3 regions of the Pseudarthrobacter sp. genome follow, and region 1 is predicted to be linked to each of the others. Evidence: riboswitches for the same ligand, from Rfam matches in the RefSeq annotation. Region 1 holds a riboswitch; each other region holds the start of a gene.

Region 1 (7,068 bases):
CCCCGCGCCGTCGCCCGCCGAGGACGAGCTGGTGGTGAAACTCGTGGTCACCCGCGGCCCGGAAGGGGCAGAGTCCCCCACGTGCTGGGTTCAGGTCTCCCCGGTAGGCGCCCTGGGACGCCGCCAGCGCGAAACAGGTATCGACGTCATCCTCCTGGACCGCGGCTACAACAGCGACGTAGCTGAGCGTGCCCCGTGGCTGCTGCTCGGCGCCAAGACCCTGTCCTATGCCACGAACATGGCCGCCCTGCGGTACGCCCACAAACAGGGCGCCGACGACGTCATCTTCACCTCTTCCGACGGCCGGGTCCTGGAAGGCCCCACGTCCACTGTGCTGCTGGCACATCTGGAAACCTCCGACGACGGCGCCGGCGCCACCCGGACGGTGCGCCGCCTCATCACACCGCAACTGGACAGCGGGATCCTCCCCGGGACTTCCCAGGGTGCGCTTTTTGCGGCGGCCAAGGCAGCCGGCTGGGAGCTCGGCTACGGGCCGTTGGAGCCTCGGGACCTGCTGGACGCCGACGCCGTGTGGCTGATTTCCAGCATCAGGCTGCTCGCGCCGGTGAACCACATCGACGGCAAGGAAATCGGGACGCCTGCGGTGCAGAAGCAGCTGACGGCCGAACTCAACGCATTGTTTGCCGGGATCCAGTAGTTTCCCGGATTCAGCAGTTCCCGGATCCCGTAGTTTTCCGAAGTCCAGCAGGGAGGCCTTAAGCCATGGCGGTCCACAGTGCGGGGATCCTGCTGTACCGGCAGGGAGCAGACGGGCTGGAAGTGTGGATAGCGCACATGGGCGGACCGTTCTGGGCCCGCAAACAAACCCAGTCCTGGTCGGTTCCCAAGGGCGAGTACCTTCCCGACGAGGAACCACTGCTGGCCGCGCTGCGTGAGTTTGCCGAAGAAATCGGCACGCCGCCGCCAGCTGTGCCCTACTTTGAGCTAGGTGCGTTCAGGCAACCGTCGGGAAAGATCATCACAGTGTTCGCCGCGGAGTCTGACTTCCAGCCCGAACGGATTGTGAGCAACACGTTCCCGCTGGAGTGGCCCAAAGGATCCGGCATCATCCAGGACTTTCCCGAGGTGGACGATGCCCGGTGGGTGACGGAATCCGAGGCCCGCGGCAAGCTGGTCAAGGGCCAGCTACCCCTCCTGGACGCCCTGCTGGAGCATGTTGGATTGCCCTGAGTCGACCTGCCCAGGCCCGGGCCTGGGGGTTGAAGTGTGGCAATACCCTGTTGGTCCGTCCCGCAGGTCCGTATGGTTTGGTGCATGAACTCTTACGCGCAGCCGATCAACAAATTGACATTTGACGAATGCTGGGAACTACTGGCCGACGACACCCTGGGGCGGCTGGCCCTTGTAGTGGACGGCCATCCGGAGATCTTCCCGGTCAACTACGTCCTGGACCGCAGGAGCATCGTCTTCCGCAGCGCCGGTGGCTCCAAACTGTGGGGCGCCCAGGCGGACCGTCCCGCGGCGCTGGAGATCGATGGATACGATCCCCGCACGGAGGTGGCCTGGAGTGTGGTGGCGCGCGGAGACACCGAAGTGATCGAGGCCCAGGCTGACAAGGACGCCGTCGACGCCCTGCATCTGGAGCCCTGGCAGTCTGGACCTAAGAATTACTACATCCGGCTAACCCCACTTGCACTGACCGGCCGCCGATTCCAGGTCACCAAACCGGATGTCTGGAACACCCGGTTGTCGGACCGCCGTCGTGCTTCCTTCGAATAGCGCGGGAGAGATTATAGACAGCGAAGCCCCCGCTCCGCTCGTCCCGGGGGTCCGGATCCGGCTGCTGCGGCGGAGCGATGCGGCCGGCCTGAGTAAGGCCTACCTCCGGAACCGCCAGCACCTGGCTGCGTGGGAACCGGAGCGGGACGAAGCCTTTTTCACTCCCAGGCATCAGCTGGACATCATCCGGGCCAAGCTCGCCCAGCATTCCGTGGGCCAGGAAGTTCCGTGGGTGCTGGTGAACCGCGACGATCCCGCGTACATCGTCGGCGCCGTCACCCTTACTGGCATCGTCCGTGGGCCGTTCCTCAACGCCAACCTCGGGTACTGGGTTGATTCCAGCCTCAACCGGCGGGGCATCGGAGCTGCCGCGGTCCGCTTCGCCACGGACCATGCCCGGACAGAACTGGGCCTCCACCGGGTCCAGGCGGCAACGCTGCTCCACAATGAGCCCTCACGCAAGATCCTCAAACGCGCCGGGTTTCGGGAAATCGGCGTGGCGCCGGAGTACCTGAAGATCGCCGGCCGCTGGCAGGACCACCTGCTCCACCAACTGCTCCTCCACGGCTGACGCGATCGCGGCCGAATCCACAGCGCCTGCGCCACCTCACCGGCCCTCACGGTTCGCCTAAGCTGGCCTCAAGAACTCTTGAATCCGCAACCGAAAGGCAGACCATGAGCAACGACGCCCACATCCCCGTCATCCTGGGCGGCGCACGGACCCCCTTCGGCAAGTTCCGCGGCAGCCTCTCCGGGCTCACCTCCAGCGAACTGGGTGCCCACGCCATCAGGAACGCACTGGAACGGTCCGGCGTGGCGCCGGAACAGATCCAGGCAGTCATCGTGGGCCAGGTTATCCAGGCGGGCGCTGGCCAGGGACCCGCCCGGCAGGCCAGCCTCGCCGCCGGCATCGGTTGGGATGTGCCCACCGTGACCATCAACAAACTGTGCTTGTCCGGCCTGACTGCTGTGATTGATGCCGCCCGCATGATCCGCGCCGGCGAGGCTGATTTCATTGTGGCGGCGGGCCAGGAGTCCATGACCAACGCCCCGCACCTGCTCCCCCGGCTTCGCGGCGGCGTGGCCATCGGTGATGCGCCGCTGCTGGATTCGCTGAACTTTGACGGCCTGCAGGACCCCGTCTCAGGTGAACTGATGGGCTCCGCCACGGACGCCGGGAACGCCCGCCTGGGCATCAGCCGCGAGGACCAGGACGCCGTCGCCGCCCTTTCGCACCAGCGGGCGGAGGCCGCCCGGGCGGCCGGCATCCTGGCTGAGGAGATCGCTCCGGTGGAGGTCCCGCAGCGCCGGGGACCCGCCGTCGTGATTGATGCCGACGAAGGCATCCGCGCCGGCACCACCATCGAGACGCTCGCGGCGCTGAAGCCCGCCTTCTCCAAGGATCCGGCGGCCACCATCACCGCCGGTTCTGCCTCCCCGCTGTCAGACGGCGCCGCGGCGGTGGTAGTGGCCAGCAAGGCAGCTGCGGAAGCGGCCGGCCTCAGCTGGATCGCGGAAATCGGCAGCCACGGCCAGACCGCCGGACCGGACGGATCCCTGCATTCCCAGCCGTCCCGCGCCATTGAGCGAGCCCTGAAACTCGAAGGGCTGACCATTGACGACGTGGACCTCATTGAGATCAACGAAGCCTTCGCCTCGGTGGTGCTGCAGTCCGCCACGGACCTGGGGATCGACGCGGACAGGATCAACGCCGACGGCGGCGCCATCGCCCTGGGCCACCCGGTGGGCGCCTCGGGGGCCCGCCTGGTCCTGCATCAGGCACTCGCGCTGAACCGGCGCGGCGGCGGGACAGGCGTGGTTGCCTTGTGCGGCGGCGGCGGCCAGGGCGACGCCCTGATCCTCAAAGCCTGACGCCAGGTTCAGGCTCCGGGTCCAAGGATGACCAGCGGCACCAGGCGTTCCGCACACGAAACCCGGACCAGTCCCGCCGGCCCCTGTGCCGCCCGGTTGTTCACTCCGGTGTCGTCGCACCAGTCCAGGTTGTACGGGTAAGCGGTGACCCCGGCCTTCCCGGGAGCCACGCCAGCCGGGACGGTGAACACGAAAGTGAAGCCGCCGTCGTCGGACATGGGAGCGAGCTCTTCCAGCACCGCGGTACCGGTCGCATCCTTGACCGTCACCTGGACCCGTGCGTCGGTGCCGTAGCGGGCATCGCAGGTGGTATCCGGGGCGCTGACGGTGATCTTGTCACCGGGTTTGGCGGCGGCAGGCGAGACGGTAAAGTCCGGCGGCATGCAGGGCGGCGGCGCGAAAATGCTCCGGCAGCTGGTCACCCCCACCAGCACCGGCACAGCGCACAACGTCACAGTGCCCAGGCGCCCGTCAGTGAACGCCCCCGAATGTTCCCCATGACCCGATTGTCCCGTCAGCGCCGGCGTTACGGAAGCACGGCGGGATTACGGAAAAACGCATTGGTTACGGAACATGACGTCGGCGGCAGTGCGGCCGGGCGGGCCGGATGTTACGTTTTTGGGGAGTAATGAGAACCGGCGCCAAGCCCTGACTGGCCGGTCGGCAACCCTCCCTTTCGCGGCGGGGTGCCTCAGGTGAATACTCGGCATATCGACCCATTCGAGCTGCAAGCGTGAAAGAAGGAGTTCCGTCGTGTCTGACGCACCCGCCCCTGAAGAGAAACTGTCGTACCGGCTTGTCACCGGGCCGGATGACAGGTCGTTTTGTGAACGGATTTCCACTGCCCTGGCCGAAGGGTATGTCCTGCACGGCAGCCCGGCCGCAACGTCCAACGGCGGCGTTGTGATTGTTGCGCAGGCACTCATCCTCCCGTCAGCCATCGCGACAGCTGATGCCGCCGTCGCCTCCGCCGTGGACGACCTCGATTTCGACGGCGAGGGCCACGCATGAGCTACGCCGGAGACCTCACCCCGCAGCAGGCCTGGGCCAAACTCGAACAGGGCGCCATCCTGGTGGATGTCCGGACCGAAGGCGAATGGGCCCACATCGGCATCCCGGACACGAAGGCCACGGACAACGATCCCCTGTTCATCCCGTGGACGTTCCCGGGTGGCATCCCGAACCGGGATTTCATCACCGACCTGACGCAGCAGGCCCCGGAGGACGACGGCACTGAACTGGTGTTCCTCTGCCGCTCGGGCCAGCGCTCCATCGCCGCCGCCATCGCCGCGACGCAGGCCGGCTTCACCTCCTACAACGTCCTGGAGGGTTTCGAAGGCGAGCCGGACCGCTACGGCGAGCGCACCGTCAACGGCTGGAAGAACCGCGGCCTGCCCACCAACCTGGGAATAGCCAAATGACTTTCAACCCTGACGCCGCCGGCTGGAGCGCCGAGACGCAGGCGGTCCGCGGCGGGCTGGACCGCACCAACTTCCAGGAGACCACCGAACCGGTCTTCCTGAACTCGGGCTTCGTCTACGAGTCCGCTGCCGCCGCCGAGCGCGCCTTCACCGGCGAGGACGAACGCTTCGTCTACTCCCGGTACGGCAACCCGTCCGTGGCCACATTCCAGGAACGCCTCCGCCTGCTCGAGGGCACCGAAGCGTGCTTTGCGACGGCGTCGGGCATGTCAGCGGTGTTCACCGCACTGGGCGCCCTGCTGGCGGCCGGGGACCGGGTGGTTGCCGCGCGCTCGCTGTTCGGCTCCTGCTTTGTGATCCTGAACGAGATCCTGCCGCGCTGGGGCGTGGAAACCGTGTTCGTTGACGGCCCGGACTTGGACCAGTGGCGGGACGCCCTGTCGGAGCCCACCACCGCAGTGTTCTTCGAATCGCCGTCCAACCCGATGCAGGAAATCGTGGACATCGCCGCGGTCAGCGAGCTGGCTCACGCCGCCGGAGCCACCGTCATCGTCGACAATGTCTTTGCCACTCCCCTGCTGCAGCGCTGCGGCCAACTGGGCGCGGACGTGATTGTGTACTCCGGCACGAAGCACATCGACGGCCAGGGACGCGTCCTGGGCGGCGCCATCCTGGGCACCAAGGAATTCATCGACGGCCCGGTCAAGCAGCTCATGCGGCACACCGGCCCGGCTCTCTCCGCGTTCAACGCCTGGGTGCTCACCAAGGGCCTGGAGACCATGGCGCTGCGCGTCAACCACTCCTCCACGTCCGCACTGCGGATTGCCGAATGGCTCGAGCAGCAGCCGGCCGTCAGCTGGGTCAAGTACCCGCTGCTGAAGTCACACCCGCAATACGAGCTCGCCGCCAAGCAGATGAAGGCCGGCGGCACCGTCCTCACGCTGGAACTTGCGACGACGGGTGGCCGCTCGGGCAAGGACGCCGCCTTCGCGCTGCTGGACGCCTTGCGGATCATCGACATCTCCAACAACCTGGGCGACGCGAAGTCCCTCATCACCCATCCGGCCACCACCACGCACCGCGCCATGGGTCCCGACGGCCGCGCAGCCATCGGGCTCAGCGATGGAGTGGTACGGCTGTCCGTGGGCCTGGAGGACGTGGACGACCTCATCGGCGACCTGGAGCAGGCCCTGAAGCACATCTAGGTCTGGTTGGCCTGGTTCTGATTGGGCTGCTGCGCGATGATGCCTGGATAGTGGCGGCCCTCCCGGTGGCTTCCGGCGCAGTCCATCGCGGGGTGCTTCGAGGAGAGGCGATCCTGGGAGCGTCATTCCCGGCAGAGTTCAGCCAGTACCGCTTGTCCGTTCCCCGGTACCTGCCTCGTCTTCGCCCTGGATCGCGAGCCGGACGGCCACTTCATCCCCGTCGCTGATGCCCGCCGCGTCCCGGACGGCCTTCTTGACGGGCAACAGGTAGGAGCCGCTTTTGCTGTCCGGAAAGACCGAGGTCTGCCAGGTGCAGCCGGAGATTTCCGCCGTGACTCTGACCGAGCCGAAGCCCTCCCGGAACACCGCTGCCTCCTCCCGGAGGTCGTCGGCGACCTCCACCGGGAGGGTCAGGAAGTGCCAGCCGGATTCGTCGGGATAGCGCCACAGTTCTGCCCGGAATGAGTACGACGACGTCACGGCCTGAGTATGGCATGCCGCGTTGCCGGACGCATCCCCTGCCGGGGCCGGGCCAGGCGAATAACGCGTGAGGCAAACAGCAGCTTAGGCGCCCGGCTGGCGCAGCTCCCGGGAGGCCGTCTCCCGGACGGCGTCGGTCAGCTGGTTGAGCACCGAGGAGTCGATCTTCCAGCGCTGCCAGTACAAGGACACGTCAACGGGGCTCGCGGAGGCCAGCTCCACGAGGGCGCCGCTGTGGAGGTCTGCCAGGCACTGTTGCTCCGGCAGCAGCCCCCATCCCAGTCCGAGCCGGATGGCCTGGGCGAACTCGGCCGACGACGGCACATAGTGCCGCGGTGCGGTCAGTTCAG
Region 2 (7,068 bases), on a different contig from region 1:
GACGGTGTCGATCCAGTGCTGTACGTAACCGGCTCCAGCCTTGACGGCGTCGAGCGTGTACTCGATGGAGGCCGTCAGGGGGAACCACATAAACCCGGGGCCCGTGGCCAGTGGCGCCCGGAGTGAGGCAACAACAAAGTCTTCGGGAAGCAAATCCGCCAGGCTCAGCAGGTCCTGTTCGTTGGCGCCGTAGCCGTGGAGCAGCACCAGCAGCGGCTTTCCGGAGCGCTGGTCCTCCGGCCGGGACCACAGAACAACGGGGGCGGGAAATACTTGGGCGTCAGTCATGGTTTCCATTCTTACAGTTACCCAGCGGTAACTACCTACGGTGGCGTAGCTTGTGAGCAAGGAGGCAGGATAGGACCGTGAATGAAGCAAAAGCCATGCAGAGCCCGCCCAGGGCCACGGAAGCCCACCCCTGGAGCCGCTATGTGGCGATGGGGGATTCGTTCACCGAGGGCATCGGCGACCCCGACCCCACAAGCCCCGGCGGCTTCCGCGGCTGGGCAGACCGGGTGGCCGAGGAACTGGGCAGGGGCCAGGCCGACTTCGCCTATGCCAACCTGGCCGTCCGCGGCCGGCTGCTGCAGCAGATCGTGGACCAGCAGCTTGCTCCGTGCCTGGCGCTGAAGCCGGACCTGATCACCCTTTCCGCCGGCGGCAACGATCTCATCAGGCCCGGCGGCGACCCCGACGCCCTCGCCGAAAAACTTGATTCCGTGGTCCAGATCCTGGCCATGGGCGGCGCCACGGTGGTGCTGTTCAACGGTCCGGATACCGGTTCCTCGGTCCTGGGACGGATCCGCAGCAAGGTGGCCATTTACAACGAGAACCTCCGCACCGTGGCCGCCCGCCATGACGCCATCATCGCCGACATGTGGTCGCTTAAGCAGCTGAACGATCCGCAGATGTGGGACGAGGACCGCCTGCATTTTTCGCCGCTGGGACACCACACCATCGCCGCCATGGTGCTGGAATCGCTGAACGTGGACCACACGCTTGAGCCGCTCCGGCCCAAGCCCCTGCCCGCCCGCACGTGGCGGGCAGCCCGCTCCGAGGACCTGGTGTGGGCCCGCGAGTACTTTGTCCCGTGGGTGGTGCGGCGGCTGCGCCACCGCTCCTCCGGCGACGGAATCACCGCAAAACGCCCGACGCCGGGACCCGTGTTCGGCCCGGGCGTTCCGTTGGGATCCGGCGAGGGGCCGCTGGGCACCACCGACGCCCGGCACTAGCGGCGGCCCGGCGTGAGCCAGGGACAGCTCTCCCGGACAGCCATGGATCCGGACGAGGTGGTGCGGCGGCGGCTTCACGCCCAACGGCTGCGCGGGCCCGGCCTGGGCGCCCCGGAGGACGCCGTCCGGCACTTGCTGGCTGTCCAGGCGCAGGAGTTTCCTTACGCCCGCTGGAGCCTGGCGCAAAGGACCGGCAGTCTTGGACCTGCCGGCGGGGCCCCGTCTCGTCGTGGTGCTTCGGAGGCTGCGGTGGCCACAGCCCCGGAGGTGGAGGAGGCGGTGTCCGACGGGCGCATCCTGCGCACCCATATCCTGCGGCCCACCTGGCATTTTGTGCACCGCGAGGATCTTCGCTGGCTGACGGCCTTGTCCGCGCCGCGGCTTCACCAGGGCAACGCGGGCATGTACAGGCAGTCCGGGATTGATGCCGCCGCCGCTGGCCGGAGCGGACAGGTCCTGGCCGAAGCCGTCCGGGGCGGGCCACACCTGACCCGCGAACAGCTGGCTGCGCGGCTGCAGGACGAAGGGTTCGCAGCCACCGGCTTCGGGCTGGCCTACCTGATCATGCACGCCGAGATCAGCGGGATCCTGACCAGCGGGTCGCCAGTGCGCAGTCGGGGCGGGGCCCTGAAGCAGACCTACGCCCTTTTTGACGAGCGTGTACCTGCCGGTCCGGCCATGCCGCCCACCCGGGCCGAAGCGCTCAGCGAGCTCGTCCGGCGCTACTTCACCAGCCGCGGGCCGGCCACGGTCAAGGACTGCGCCGATTGGTCCGGGCTCACCATGGCCGACGTGCGGCTCGGCCTCCAACAGACCCTGGCGGCTGCTCCCGAAACGCTGGCAACGTCGGTGATTGACGGCGTCGAGCATTATTTCGACGCCCGCGCGGAGGGCGGTTCGGAACCCGGCAATGCCGCGGCCGCGGCCGGGCCCCGGATCGACCTGATCCAGTGCTACGACGAATACGTGATGGGCTATTCAGCAACGCGGCACTACCTGGGCGGCAGCGCTCCGGCGTTCCCGGTCGCCGGGGATCCGATGCATGTGGTGCTGCTGGACGGGCGGATGGCCGGCTGCTGGCGGCACACCATGTTCTCCGGCCGCTGTGAGCTGGATATCCGGCTGTCCGCTGCCGCGGGGCCGGCTGTGGAGGATGCCGTGCAGGACGCCGTGGACCGGTACGGGGCCTTCCTGGGCATCCCGGCCGTCCGTGTGGGCTCCGGGGTTAAGCTGGAAGGACACATATGAGAGGCGCTACACCGTGAACAGCTTGTTTTTCTGGATCATCATTCTGTCGTTCGTAATACCGATGGCGATGCGGATGTACCGGAAATCCATGAACAAACGGAACCAGGAGCAGAGCTTTTCCGGGCGCTACCCCGAGCAGTTTCCAGGCGGCGGGCAGTACCCGGGCAGCGATCAGTACCCGGGGCCGCAGAACAAGCAGCCCCGTGACGGCTACACGCAGCAGGATTACATGAGTGGCGGCTTCCGGCAGATCATGAGCCCGGAGCCCCTGCCGCCGAGCCAGCCGTTGCCGCCCATGCAGCCGATTCCTTCTGCGGATCAGCAGTTCCCGCCGTACGGCCAGCCGCAACCCAACGGCCAGCCGGTGCCGGAGCAGCGGATGCCGGAGCAGCGCGCGGAAGCACCGCAGCAGCCTGCCGCCCCCGGCATTCCCCTGCCGCCGTCGGGCCCGCAGGGATACCGTGCCCGGAAACTGGCCGAACTCGACCAGCAGTACAGCAACGGCGAGCTGGCCATGGAGGACTACATGAAGCGCCGCTCCGACATCATGAACGGCTGATCGCTTAGTCAGCGCGAGAGGACACTTGAGGCACTGATTCCAGGGCCTCAAGTGTCCTCTCGCGTTTAAGGGCAGGGGCTCAAGTGTCCTCTGTCGCTTAGATGAGGAAGGTGTCTCGGAGCTGAACGCCGAGCTGGCCGATCTCGGTAAGGAAGCCGTCGTGGCCGATCGGGGCCTCAATAACGTGCACGTCCACGTCGCCCGGGAGCGCGTCAGCCAGTTCACGGGACTGGGACGGGAAGTACAGCCGGTCACTGTTCACCGCAGCCACGAAGAACCTGGCGGTGGCCCGGCCCAAGGCCTCGTTCAGCGAGCCCCGCCCGCGGCAGACGTCGTGGCTCATCAGGGCGTCGGTGATGGCGATGTAGCTGTTGGCATCAAAGCGCCGCACCAGCTTTTTGCCCTGGTGGTCCAGGTAGCTTTCCACCTGGTAGCGGCCCCGCTCCCCCAGCGCTGCCGCCTGGAACGGCGATTCGGGGTGCTGGGCCGACCGGCCGAAGCGGCCATGGAATTCCTCGGCGGAGCGGTAGGTGATGTGCGCGATGCGCCGTGCCAGGGCCAGTCCGTCCTCCGGCAGCGGACCGCCGTAGTAGTCGCCGTCGTTAAAATTGCTGTCCTGGCGGATGGCGAGCGTCTGCGCCTGGGCGAATGCGATCTGTTCGGCCGTGCTGGCGGCACCGATCGAGATGACGGCGCACCGCTGAACCCGTTCCGGGTAGGTGACCGCCCATTCCAGGGCCCGCGCGCCGCCCATGGAACCGCCCAGCACGGCGTACCAGCTCGGGATTCCCAGCTGGTCAGCCAGCCTGGCCTCGGCCGCGGTGGTGTCCCGCAGCGTTACCAACGGAAAGCGGGACCCCCACGGCTTGCCGTCCGGGGCATCCGAGGACGGCCCAGTGGAGCCGTAGCAGCCGCCCACGATGTTGATGGAGACCACAAAGAACCGGTCCGTGTCCACCGGCGCACCGGGCCCGGCCAGCTGTTCCCACCAGCCTGGCTCGTCGCTGTCGCCGCGCGTCACGTGTGTGCTTCCGGTCAGGGCGTGCTCAATCAGGACGGCGTTGGAGCCGTCCGCGTTGAGGGTTCCCCACGTTTCATAGCCGAGGGTGACTTCCGGGAGGTAACCGCCGGCTTCGAGCTCGAGTCCGCCGATGCTGGCGTAACGGACCACCCCGTTTCCGGGTGCTGCAGTACGGGAAATCGTAATCGTCATGGAAGGACCTTTTCTATGCGCTTGCCCACCGTCAATTGACCGGCAGGCCAGGTCCTCACCCGGGGCACCCCACCGCAAAAGAGGGTTGCCGGCCAGCAAGCCGGGGCTGTCGCTGGCACTCATGACCTGCTTTGAGTGTACGAACAGCCCCGGTCTATTGCTAAGCGTGTGACTGGTTATGACTTCGCGGGAGGCCTACTGCGGCTGGCCGGCCGCGTCCTTGCAGGGGGAAATGTTCAGGATCGCAAAGGTTCCAGCGGCCTGTCCCGAGCTCAGCAGCGGCCCCGCGAGTCCGCCCTCCCGGCTGGCAATCCTCTGCTCCACGGCATCCTGCGTGGGGTTGGATCGCCCGTGCGCCGGTGGCGCTGTCCGGCTCCTGGCCAGCGTGGATCTGGCGGGTTTCTAAAGACCATCCGTTCGACGTTCAAGGCTCCTTGATGTGGTGTGGCGCTGCTCGGTTGCGTTCAGTGCGGGAAGCCTTGCCTGACGCGAACAGGATTGTGATGGACGTGGTCAGCGGGCCGTTTATTCTCCTGCTTCCCGGCGGAATGTCCACTCGTGACGCATCAGGATTCCGGTAAGGCTACCCTTAGCTGAGAGCCGGATCACAAAGTGCCAAGATGATGGCATGCGCATGGATCACGTCTCTTACGCCTGTGAACAAGATGGCCTCGTTGCCACCACCGAACGTATTTCGTCCGCCCTCGGCGTTGAAGCCGTGAAGGGTGGAGTGCACCCCCGGTTTGGAACCCGGAACATGATTATTCCCCTCGCGGGCCATAAATACCTGGAAGTCGTGGAGGTCCTGAACCACCCGGCATCGGACAAGGCTCCCTTCGGGCAGGCCGTCCGGGCCCGGTCCGAGGCCGGCGGCGGCTGGATGGGCTGGTGCGTCGAAGTGGACGACCTCGCTCCGTTCGAAAACCGCCTGGGCCGCGCCGCCGTCAACGGCAACCGCAAGTTCCCGGACGGCCGCGAGCTGGTCTGGAAGCAGATCGGCATCCTGGGCCTGATCGCGGACCCCCAGGTCCCGTACATGCTCAAGTGGGAGGGTGACCCCGCCCTGCACCCGTCCAACGCCTATGAGAGCAACGTCAAGATGAGCTGCCTGACCATAGCCGGTTCCGCCGAACGCGTGACGGAATGGCTGGGCGAGCCCGTCGAGAAGCCGCTGGAGGATGTGGCCGTTGACTGGGTGGCTCCGCATGGAACCCCGGGCATCCTGTCCGTAACCTTCGAAACCGCTACCGGAGCAGTCACCATCTGATTGCACGTTCAATAGCTTCGGCCGCCATCAGCGGGTGCCAATGATGCCACCCACCGATGGTGGCCGAATCCTTTAAGGCCGGACCCGGTTCAGTTCACCTGTGCGGCACGGGAACCACGGCTGCCTTACCCCAGGCCCACAGCCCTGCCAAAGAGGCTGAAGCCAACGAAGGCAACGATGTCCAGCAGCGCGTGTGCGACAACCAGCGGCATCACCCGCTTGGTCTTTGTGTAGAGCCAGGCGAAGACCACGCCCATCACTGCGTTGCCGATGAACGGCCCGAAGCCTTGATAAAGGTGGTAGCTGCCGCGGAGCATCGAGCTGGTGAAGATGGCCAGGGGCATGCTCCAGCCGAACTTGCCGAAGCGGTCCAGGAGGTAGCCCACCACAATGACTTCTTCCACGACGGCGTGCCGCAGCGCGGACAGGATCAGGACGGGAACCGTCCACCAATACGAGTCGAGCGCGCTGGGGATGATGGCGGTGGTGATCCCCAGGGCACGTCCCGCTGCGTAGAGGCCCAGCGACGGGATCCCGATCAGCGCCGCGAGGCCAAAGCCCTGCAGCAGGTCACGGCCCGGCCGGGCGAAGTTGAACCCCAGCTTCCGGAAGGCGGACCAGCCTTGGGGGCTCACTCCGGCGCCGGATTGCCGCTGGTCCGTGAGGAAGTAGATGACCAGCAGCACGGGCACAAGGGCGAAAATGATGTCCAGCAGCTGGTAGGTGAGGTCGAAGTATTCGCGGGGGCTCTGTGACCGGTTCAGCGTGGACGTACCCTCGGCCAGCGGTGCACGCGTCATCTTGTCCAGCAGCTGCACCACCGAGTAGACGGCGGACTGCCCCAGGGACAGACCCAGCACAATCCAGACTTCAATCCGCAGCCGACGGCGGGAGGGAACCAACATGGTTCCATCTTGCCTGTAGTTTCTGGTTCTTCGCTGATTCGGGGGTGGCCAGCTCGCCGGGGCTGACCAAAGTGAGAGAGCGTCCGCCGAAAACGCACCAAAAGTGAGGGAGCGTCCTTCGGGCGGCACCTATGCTTGGGGCTTATGAGCGCGCCAGGGAAAATCTTCATGATCCGGCACGGCCAGTCCGCGGCCAATGTCGATACGTCCATCTACAACAGGGTCCCGGACTACCGGATTCCGTTGACACCCCTGGGCCTGGCGCAGGCCACGGCGGCCGGCGAACGGATCCGCCGCGAGCTGGACGGCCGGCAGGTTTGCGTCTACGTCTCCCCGTACCTGCGGGCTCACCAGACCCTGGAGGCACTCAACCTCGGCAATCTCACGGAGCGGGTGATCGAAGAGCCGCGCCTCCGTGAGCAGGACTGGGCCAACTTCCAGATCACCGGCGACATCGAGGACCAGAAGGAACTCCGCAACGCCTACGGCCATTTCTTCTACCGGTTCAGGGAAGGCGAATCCGGCTCCGACGTCTACGACCGGATCTCATCCTTTATGGAGACGCTGTACCGGCACTGGTCCAAACCGGACTACGCCCCCAACACCATGCTGGTCACCCACGGGCTCACCATGCGCCTGTTCTG
Region 3 (7,068 bases), on a different contig from region 1:
GCCGCACGTCGGACTCCGAAGCCTCAGGTATCGATGCCCGCTCCGACGACGGCCTCTCGGCCCGCCTGGACAGTGACGCAGTTTCGCAGCTCCGCGCGTACCTCGAAGGCAAGGTCTCGGTGATGCTGGGTCATTCCGGCGTCGGCAAGTCCACCATGGTCAATGCACTCACCGGAGCCGAACGGGCCACCGGTGGTGTGAACGCGGTGACCGGCCGCGGCCGCCACACGTCGTCGTCGGCCCTTGCCCTGAAGCTGACCGGAGCTCCCACCGGAAGCTGGATCATCGACACCCCTGGCATCCGTTCGTTCGGCCTTGCCCATGTGGACCCTGACCGGATCCTGCGGTCCTTCCCGGACCTGGAGCCGGGTACGGATGCCTGCGAGCGTGGCTGCAAGCACAACACCGCTGCCGTCAACTGCGGGGTGGATGCCTGGGTGTCCGCCGGCCACGCGGGCCCCACAGGCCCGGCCCGGCTCGCGTCCCTGCGACGGCTGCTGGGCACGGATCCCCGCCTGGTGGGCCAGGAAACCAAGGAACTGGGCAGCATCGGCTAGACGGAACGCCGATGTCCCCAACACTGCGGCCCTGAGACGGTAGTTTGGAACCATGATCCAACCCGCTTCGAGCTACAACGATGACTTGCGCCTTGCCCATGTGCTGGCAGATTCCGTGGATGACCAGACCATGAGCCGCTTCAAGGCACTGGACCTCCGCATCGAGACCAAGCCGGACCTGACGCCGGTAACGGACGCGGACAAGTCCGCGGAGGAAGCCATCCGCGGCCAGCTGTCCCGCTCGCGTCCGCGCGACGCCGTGCTGGGCGAGGAATTCGGCAGTTCGGGCCATGGCTCCCGCCGCTGGATCATTGATCCCATCGACGGCACCAAGAACTTTGTCCGCGGCGTCCCGGTCTGGGCCACCCTGATCGCCCTCGTGGACGAAGGCGAACCCGTGGTGGGAGTGGTCAGCGCGCCCGCGCTGGGCAAACGCTGGTGGGCCGCCAAGGGTTCCGGCGCGTACATGGGCAAGTCCCTTGCCGCCGCAACGCGGCTCCGCGTCTCGGACGTCTCCAAACTTTCGGATGCCTCCCTGTCCTACTCCAGCCTGGGCGGCTGGAAGGAACGCGGCAACCTGGATGAGTTCCTGGGCCTGACCGAGGACGTGTGGCGCACGCGCGCCTACGGCGATTTCTGGTCCTACTGCATGGTGGCCGAAGGTTCCGTGGACATCGCCTGCGAGCCCGAACTGAACCTGTACGACATGGCCGCCCTGGTGCCCATTGTGGTGGAAGCCGGCGGCCGTTTCACCTCCTTGGAGGGACAGGACGGGCCGTTCGGCGGCAACGCCCTGGCCACGAACTCCATCCTGCACTCAGAGGTGCTCAAGCGGCTGAACCCGAATCTGGACGATCTCCTCTAGGCGCTTTCTTCGAACTATCGACGGCGGACGCCTCCTCAAGGGGGCGTCCGCCGTCGTATCTTCGACAAATGAGGCTGTTCCTCAAACGCGCGTAACAAAGTCCTTAACATTGGGCCGAGCTTCCTTTCTGCAGCGGCGGATGTTCTAGGCTTCTTAACAGGTCACGAGTGCCAGCGCTAAACCCCGGTTTGCTGGCCGGCAACCCTCCATTCGCGGTGGGGTGCCCCGGGTGACGACCAGGCCGGTCCGGAATGGACACGGCAAGCGCGGATTCCCGTTACCGGGAGTCCTTTTAGAGTGAGGTCTCCGTGACAACTGCCACCGTCTCCCCCAGCACTGTTTCTCCCAGCAACGCTGGCCCCGCCAAGGCCGCTGCGTTGTTCAACGATGCCGCCGCCATTGCCGGCCGCCCCCTCTCTGCCGTCACCGGCGCGGAAATCCAGGCACCGCTGATCCAGGGCGGCCACATCCGGTACGCAAACCTGGACTACGGCGCATCCGCTCCCGCCCTCTCCGTGGTGTCGGCCTACCTCAACGAGATCCTGCCGTTCTACGCCAGCGTCCATCGCGGCGCCGGCTACGCATCCCAGATCAGCACTTCCGTCTATGAGAACGCCCGGGACATCGTGCGCGACTTTGTGGGCGGACGCCCGGACGACTCCGTCATTTTCACCCGGAACACCACCGACTCGCTGAACCTGCTGGCGGGTTGCCTGCCGGCGACGGACGGGCGGCCCAATGGCGATGTCCTCTACCTGGACATCGAACACCACGCCAACCTCCTGCCGTGGCAGGGAGTCCCGCACCGCAGCGTCGTCGCCGCGGACACCATCGTGGGGACCCTCGAGGTCCTCCGCGCCGAACTTGAGCAGGGCAACGTCAGCCTCCTCGCGGTCACGGGCGCCTCCAACGTCACCGGCGAGATCCTCCCGATCAAGGCCCTGGCCGCCCTCGCCCATGAGTACGGGGCGCGGATCGTGGTGGACGCCGCGCAGCTGGCACCGCACCGGCGCATCAATATCAGCACCGACGACGTCGACTACCTCGCCTTCTCCGGGCACAAGCTCTACGCGCCCTTCGGCTCCGGCGTCCTGGTGGGCCGCACCGACTGGCTCGACGCCGGCACGCCCCACCTGGCCGGCGGCGGCGCCGTCCGCGAGGCAAGGCTCGACGGCGTCAGCTGGGCCACCGGTCCGGCCCGGCACGAGGGCGGCTCCCCCAACGTCCTCGGCGCGGCCACCCTGGCCCGCGCCACCCAGGTCATCGCATCCCTGGACCACGACCGCTGGCACGCCCACGAGGCGGCCATCAGGTCATTCCTGGTGGAAGGGCTCGGGAGGATCGACGGCGTCACCGTGCACCAGATCTTCTCGGACACGGACGCCGAAACGGGCACCATCGGCGTGGTGAACTTCTCCGTGGCAGGGTACGACGCCGGGCTTGTGGCCGCGTACCTGTCGGCCGAGCATGGCGTTGGCCTCCGGGACGGCCGCTTCTGCGCGCACCCGCTGCTCAAGCGCCTCGGCCTTCCCTCCGGTTCCCTGCGGGCCAGCTTCGGCGTGGGCTCACGGCTGGAGGATGCCCAGCGGCTCCTTGCCGGCCTGGAGCAACTCCGCCGGACCGGCCTGGGCTGGGACTACGTGGTGGACGCGGGCCGCTGGGTTCCGGCCAACGACACCCGCACGTACCCTCACTGGGCTCCCAACACCCCGGGCACCGCCGGCGCGGCTCCGTGCCTTGACGACTGACTGACGCTTTCCTCCCCTGGTTCCTGACCGGGCCGCCATCTGACCGCCGCCTGACCCAGGGGCTGCGGCCCATGCGGTAAATTCGAAGGATACCGATGGGCACAGTTGAAGGAGGCCGCACGTGGCACGGGGTGGCCCCAGACTTGAGCACGGACGCCGCCTGGAGCTCGGACGGAGTTTCCAGGACGGCGGCGAACACTACCAGCGCGTACGCCCTGGCTACCCTGCCGACTCAGCGGACTGGCTGATCCCTGCCGGGGCCGCGGACGCCGTGGACGTGGGGGCCGGAACCGGCAAGTTCACCGCTCTTCTGCTGGAACGCAGCCTGGCGGTTTCCGCCGTGGACCCGTCGCCGGACATGCTCGAACAGCTGCGGGCCCACTACGCGGCGGCGGACGCGACGCAGGGGACGGCAGAGGCGACGGGACTCGCTGACTCCTCGTTCGACGTCGTAAGCGTGGCGCAGGCCTGGCACTGGTGCGATCCGCTGCCGGCGAGCACCGAACTGGCGCGGATCCTGCGGCCCGGCGGAACGCTCGGGCTGATCTGGAACCAGCTGGACACATCTGTTCCGTGGGTGCACCGGTTGTCCCGCATCATGCACGCGGGCGACGTCTACAAGCCCGGGTTCCGCCCGGTGGTGGGGCCGGAGTTTGAAGGCCTCGAGAGCCATGTGACGCGGTGGGAGGACAGCCTCAGCACGGCGGACATCATGGAACTGACGAAATCCCGCAGCTACTACCTGCGCGCCGGCGAAGCCACGCGCGGCAAGGTCCTCGCCAACCTCGACTGGTACCTGCACGAACATCTGGGGCACGCCGCCGAAGAGGAGATCAGCCTGCCGTACCTGACATTGACGTGGCGGGCCACGAAGGCGTGACGGGCGCTGACCACCGGGTAGGCTTGGAAACGTGAAGACCAGCGCGCCCTCCTCCTCGATCGAGGACTACGTCAAGGTCATCTACGGCTTCACGGAGTGGCAGGACAAACCCATCACGTCCTCCCAGCTCGCGCAGCGCCTGGGGGTGGCCAATTCCTCGGTCTCGGAGATGGTCCGCAAGCTTAAGGACCATGGCCTGGTGGACCACAAGCCATACAGCGCCATCACCCTGACAGACTCCGGGGTCCGGCTGGCATTGTCCATGGTGCGCCGGCACCGGCTGATTGAGACCTACCTGGTGCAGGAGCTCGGTTACAGCTGGGACGAAGTCCACGACGAAGCCGAACTGCTGGAGCACGCGGTGTCGGACACGTTTATTGAGCGCATGTCGGCAAAGCTGGGCAACCCGCAACGCGACCCGCACGGTGACCCGATCCCTTCCGCGGACGGTACGGTGCTGCTGCCAGCAGCTCATCTGCTCGGCGAACTCGATCCCGGACACACCGGCCGGATCACGCGCATCAGCGACGAGAACCCTGATCTGCTGCGGTATCTTTCGGCCGAGGAAATTGACCTCGACGACGAGGTGGAGGTAGTGGGCCGTAAGCCGTTTGGCGGAGCGCTGGTGGTGCGGATCAGCAACGCCGGCAGGAAGCGGGACTACGATCTCGCGGATGAAGTCACCGCGGCGCTCTGGGTCCACAGCGACCACCCCCACACCGGCTGCACCCTCAGCGACCGCTGAATGACGAGCGCCCGCGTTCCGCACTGGCGGGCATGGCTGGCCGTGGCGGCAGGCGGCCTGGCCGGAACGGAACTCCGGTACGGGCTGGGACTCGCCTTTCCGGAAACCGTGGGGGCAATGCCCTGGACCACCCTGGGAATCAACGTGACCGGAAGTTTTGTGCTGGCTGCCCTCACTACGGTCTGGATGGCCCGGCCGCAGACGGCATTCTGGCTCCGTGCCGGCCTGGGGCCCGGATTCCTGGGCTCGTTCACCACGTTCTCAGCAGTCGTTTTCTCGAGTGACCAACTGTCCAGGGCCGGCGAACATCCCGTGTGGATCGCCTACCTGGGGCTGTCCCTGCTGCTGGGACTGGGCGGCGCGGCCGGTGGCTGGCGGACCGGACGGCTACTCAACGACCGGCTGCAGGGTGACCGGGCGGGGACAGCGCGGTGATGGGCGCTGTCCTGGTGGGAGTGTTCGGCATGGCGGGCGCCCTGCTGCGCTTCGCCGTCGACAGCTGGTTCGCCCACCGCGAGGGGCTCCGCACGGCCGTCAGCCCGAGCGGTAGGCCGCGGCACTGGCCGTGGGCCACGCTCACCGTCAACGTCACCGGGTGCCTGATCATCGGACTGTCCATCGGCATGACCGGACGGCTCGGCTTTGCCCCTGAGTGGCAGACCGCTGTCGCCACCGGCCTGGCGGGCGGGCTCACCACGTTCAGCTCCTGGACCACCGCCACGGTGCGGCTCCTGAGCGAGTCGCGGTTCGGTGCCGCCGCCCTGAACACCGGCGCCAACCTGGCCGCCGGATTTGCCGCGGCGGCTGTGGGCATCGCACTGGCGTCGTAAGGGACTCAAACAGGTTTGTCCCGGTCCCGTATCGTTGACTCTGATGATTAGCAGACGCGACGCGGCAATTGCCCTTGATGTACCGATGGAAATGGCCCAGCGCCATGGCATCCCGAAACGACTGACCGAGGCGGAGCTGGGCGAAATCCTGGACAACCCACCGGCATGGCTGATCCAGTCGCGGGCAAACCGGACCGGCAAGCGTCCGGTCTGGGTGCACCTGGAATGTGCCGTCTGCGGCTACGAGGAAGCGGCCCGGCCCAAAAAATGGTGGCCGGAATTCACATATGTGGTGTGCGAGCACCATGCCCCGGATGAGGTGCCGCCGTTGAGGCCGGGCCTCATCAGGAGCGAGTTCGACGGCGTCGGGACCCGTTTCGTGGGCATCGCGGACGTTGCAGTTCCGGACTGATCCGGGGCATTACATTCGGGGCTGAACAGGCGTATTTTACGAAGTGGGACGCAGCCCGTCCCACGTCGTAAGGAGAATGCCATGCCGGACAAGTCACCACACCAGCAGCTGCACAAGAAGCCGGTCAAAACCATCAAGGAAAAACGCGCGGAAAAGAAGGCCAAGAGCCCGGTTGAAGGCCCGCAGGACCCGGTAGCGCACCTGAAGAAGCGCCGGTAGCGGGTTACCCGTTCCCGGCCATCTCTTCGGGCACTGCCACAATGTCCACTTCCTGGCCGTCCCTCAGCACTCGGATCGGCAGCGGCTGGCCGATCGCATCGGCGAACAGCAGCTTCTGCAGGCTCTCGGCGTTGCTGACGGGGCGGCTTCCGGCTGTCAGGATGACGTCACCCGCACGCAGGCCCCCGCGGTCTGCCGGCGAACCGGCCAGAACCTCCACCACGCGCAGCCCGTCCCGTTGTCCCGTCCTGATCACTGCGCTGGCATTGAGCCGGAAAGGTGTGCTGACCACGCCGAGATAAGCCCGCCTGACACGGCCGTCCTTCAGCAGCGCTGAGATGATGCGCCGCGTGGTGGTGTTGATGGGCACGGCCAGGCCCAGCCCCGCTCCGGCCACTGCGGTGTTAATTCCCACGATGCGGCCGTGCGTATCGGCCAGTGCTCCGCCGGAACTGCCGGCATTGAGTGCTGCGTCGGTCTGGATGACGTCCTCGATCACGCGCCGGTTGCCGCTGGACCATACCGGAATGGCACGGCCCAGGCCGCTGACCACACCCGCTGTAACTGATCCGGCCAAGCCCAGCGGATTTCCCACCGCGATGACCAGCTGGCCCACCCGCAACGTCTCGGCATCGCCGAACTGCGCCGGGGCCACTTTCGGTGCCCTGCCGTGGACCACCGCGAGGTCGGACAAAGGATCCGCCCCCACCAGTTCAATGTCGGTCCGGCTGCCGTCAGCAAAGGCGGCATGGCCTTGATGGGTGCCGGCCACCACATGCGAATTGGTGAGCAGGTAGCCGTCTTCAGTGAAG

Evidence for each region. Region 1 has a riboswitch for S-adenosylmethionine ahead of V6M49_RS11255 (DUF1737 domain-containing protein). Riboswitches for the same ligand answer to the same signal wherever they lie in the genome.
Region 2: linked by a shared signal. The riboswitch ahead of metX (homoserine O-acetyltransferase MetX) and the one ahead of V6M49_RS11255 (DUF1737 domain-containing protein) in region 1 are both predicted to bind S-adenosylmethionine.
Region 3: linked by a shared signal. The riboswitch ahead of V6M49_RS06190 (aminotransferase class V-fold PLP-dependent enzyme) and the one ahead of V6M49_RS11255 (DUF1737 domain-containing protein) in region 1 are both predicted to bind S-adenosylmethionine.

Annotation. Positions count from the first base shown of each region.
Region 1 covers NZ_JAKFFD010000144.1:17,459-24,526, forward strand. The annotation lists gene V6M49_RS11225 (aminodeoxychorismate lyase) at 1-658, shown strand, start outside; gene V6M49_RS11230 (NUDIX domain-containing protein) at 724-1,191, shown strand; gene V6M49_RS11235 (pyridoxamine 5'-phosphate oxidase family protein) at 1,276-1,740, shown strand; gene V6M49_RS11240 (GNAT family N-acetyltransferase) at 1,724-2,311, shown strand; gene V6M49_RS11245 (acetyl-CoA C-acetyltransferase) at 2,416-3,612, shown strand; gene V6M49_RS11250 (hypothetical protein) at 3,621-4,067, opposite strand; SAM riboswitch class IV at 4,237-4,352, shown strand; gene V6M49_RS11255 (DUF1737 domain-containing protein) at 4,366-4,623, shown strand; gene V6M49_RS11260 (rhodanese-like domain-containing protein) at 4,620-5,033, shown strand; gene V6M49_RS11265 (O-succinylhomoserine sulfhydrylase) at 5,030-6,238, shown strand; gene V6M49_RS11270 (DUF1905 domain-containing protein) at 6,377-6,718, opposite strand; gene V6M49_RS11275 (LysR family transcriptional regulator ArgP) at 6,803-7,068, opposite strand, start outside.
Region 2 covers NZ_JAKFFD010000146.1:31,994-39,061, forward strand. The annotation lists gene V6M49_RS11485 (alpha/beta hydrolase) at 1-288, opposite strand, end outside; gene V6M49_RS11490 (SGNH/GDSL hydrolase family protein) at 384-1,232, shown strand; gene V6M49_RS11495 (winged helix DNA-binding domain-containing protein) at 1,245-2,480, shown strand; gene V6M49_RS11500 (hypothetical protein) at 2,494-3,039, shown strand; gene metX (homoserine O-acetyltransferase MetX) at 3,137-4,252, opposite strand; SAM riboswitch class IV at 4,265-4,379, opposite strand; partial or broken gene V6M49_RS11510 (O-acetylhomoserine aminocarboxypropyltransferase) at 4,469-4,643, opposite strand; gene V6M49_RS11515 (VOC family protein) at 4,881-5,519, shown strand; gene V6M49_RS11520 (CPBP family intramembrane glutamic endopeptidase) at 5,645-6,424, opposite strand; gene V6M49_RS11525 (histidine phosphatase family protein) at 6,593-7,068, shown strand, end outside.
Region 3 covers NZ_JAKFFD010000074.1:17,635-24,702, forward strand. The annotation lists gene rsgA (ribosome small subunit-dependent GTPase A) at 1-557, shown strand, start outside; gene hisN (histidinol-phosphatase) at 610-1,422, shown strand; SAM riboswitch class IV at 1,582-1,695, shown strand; gene V6M49_RS06190 (aminotransferase class V-fold PLP-dependent enzyme) at 1,731-3,170, shown strand; gene V6M49_RS06195 (class I SAM-dependent methyltransferase) at 3,292-4,050, shown strand; gene V6M49_RS06200 (metal-dependent transcriptional regulator) at 4,082-4,795, shown strand; gene V6M49_RS06205 (fluoride efflux transporter FluC) at 4,796-5,230, shown strand; gene V6M49_RS06210 (fluoride efflux transporter FluC) at 5,230-5,625, shown strand; gene V6M49_RS06215 (hypothetical protein) at 5,669-6,037, shown strand; gene V6M49_RS06220 (hypothetical protein) at 6,119-6,256, shown strand; gene V6M49_RS06225 (S1C family serine protease) at 6,261-7,068, opposite strand, start outside.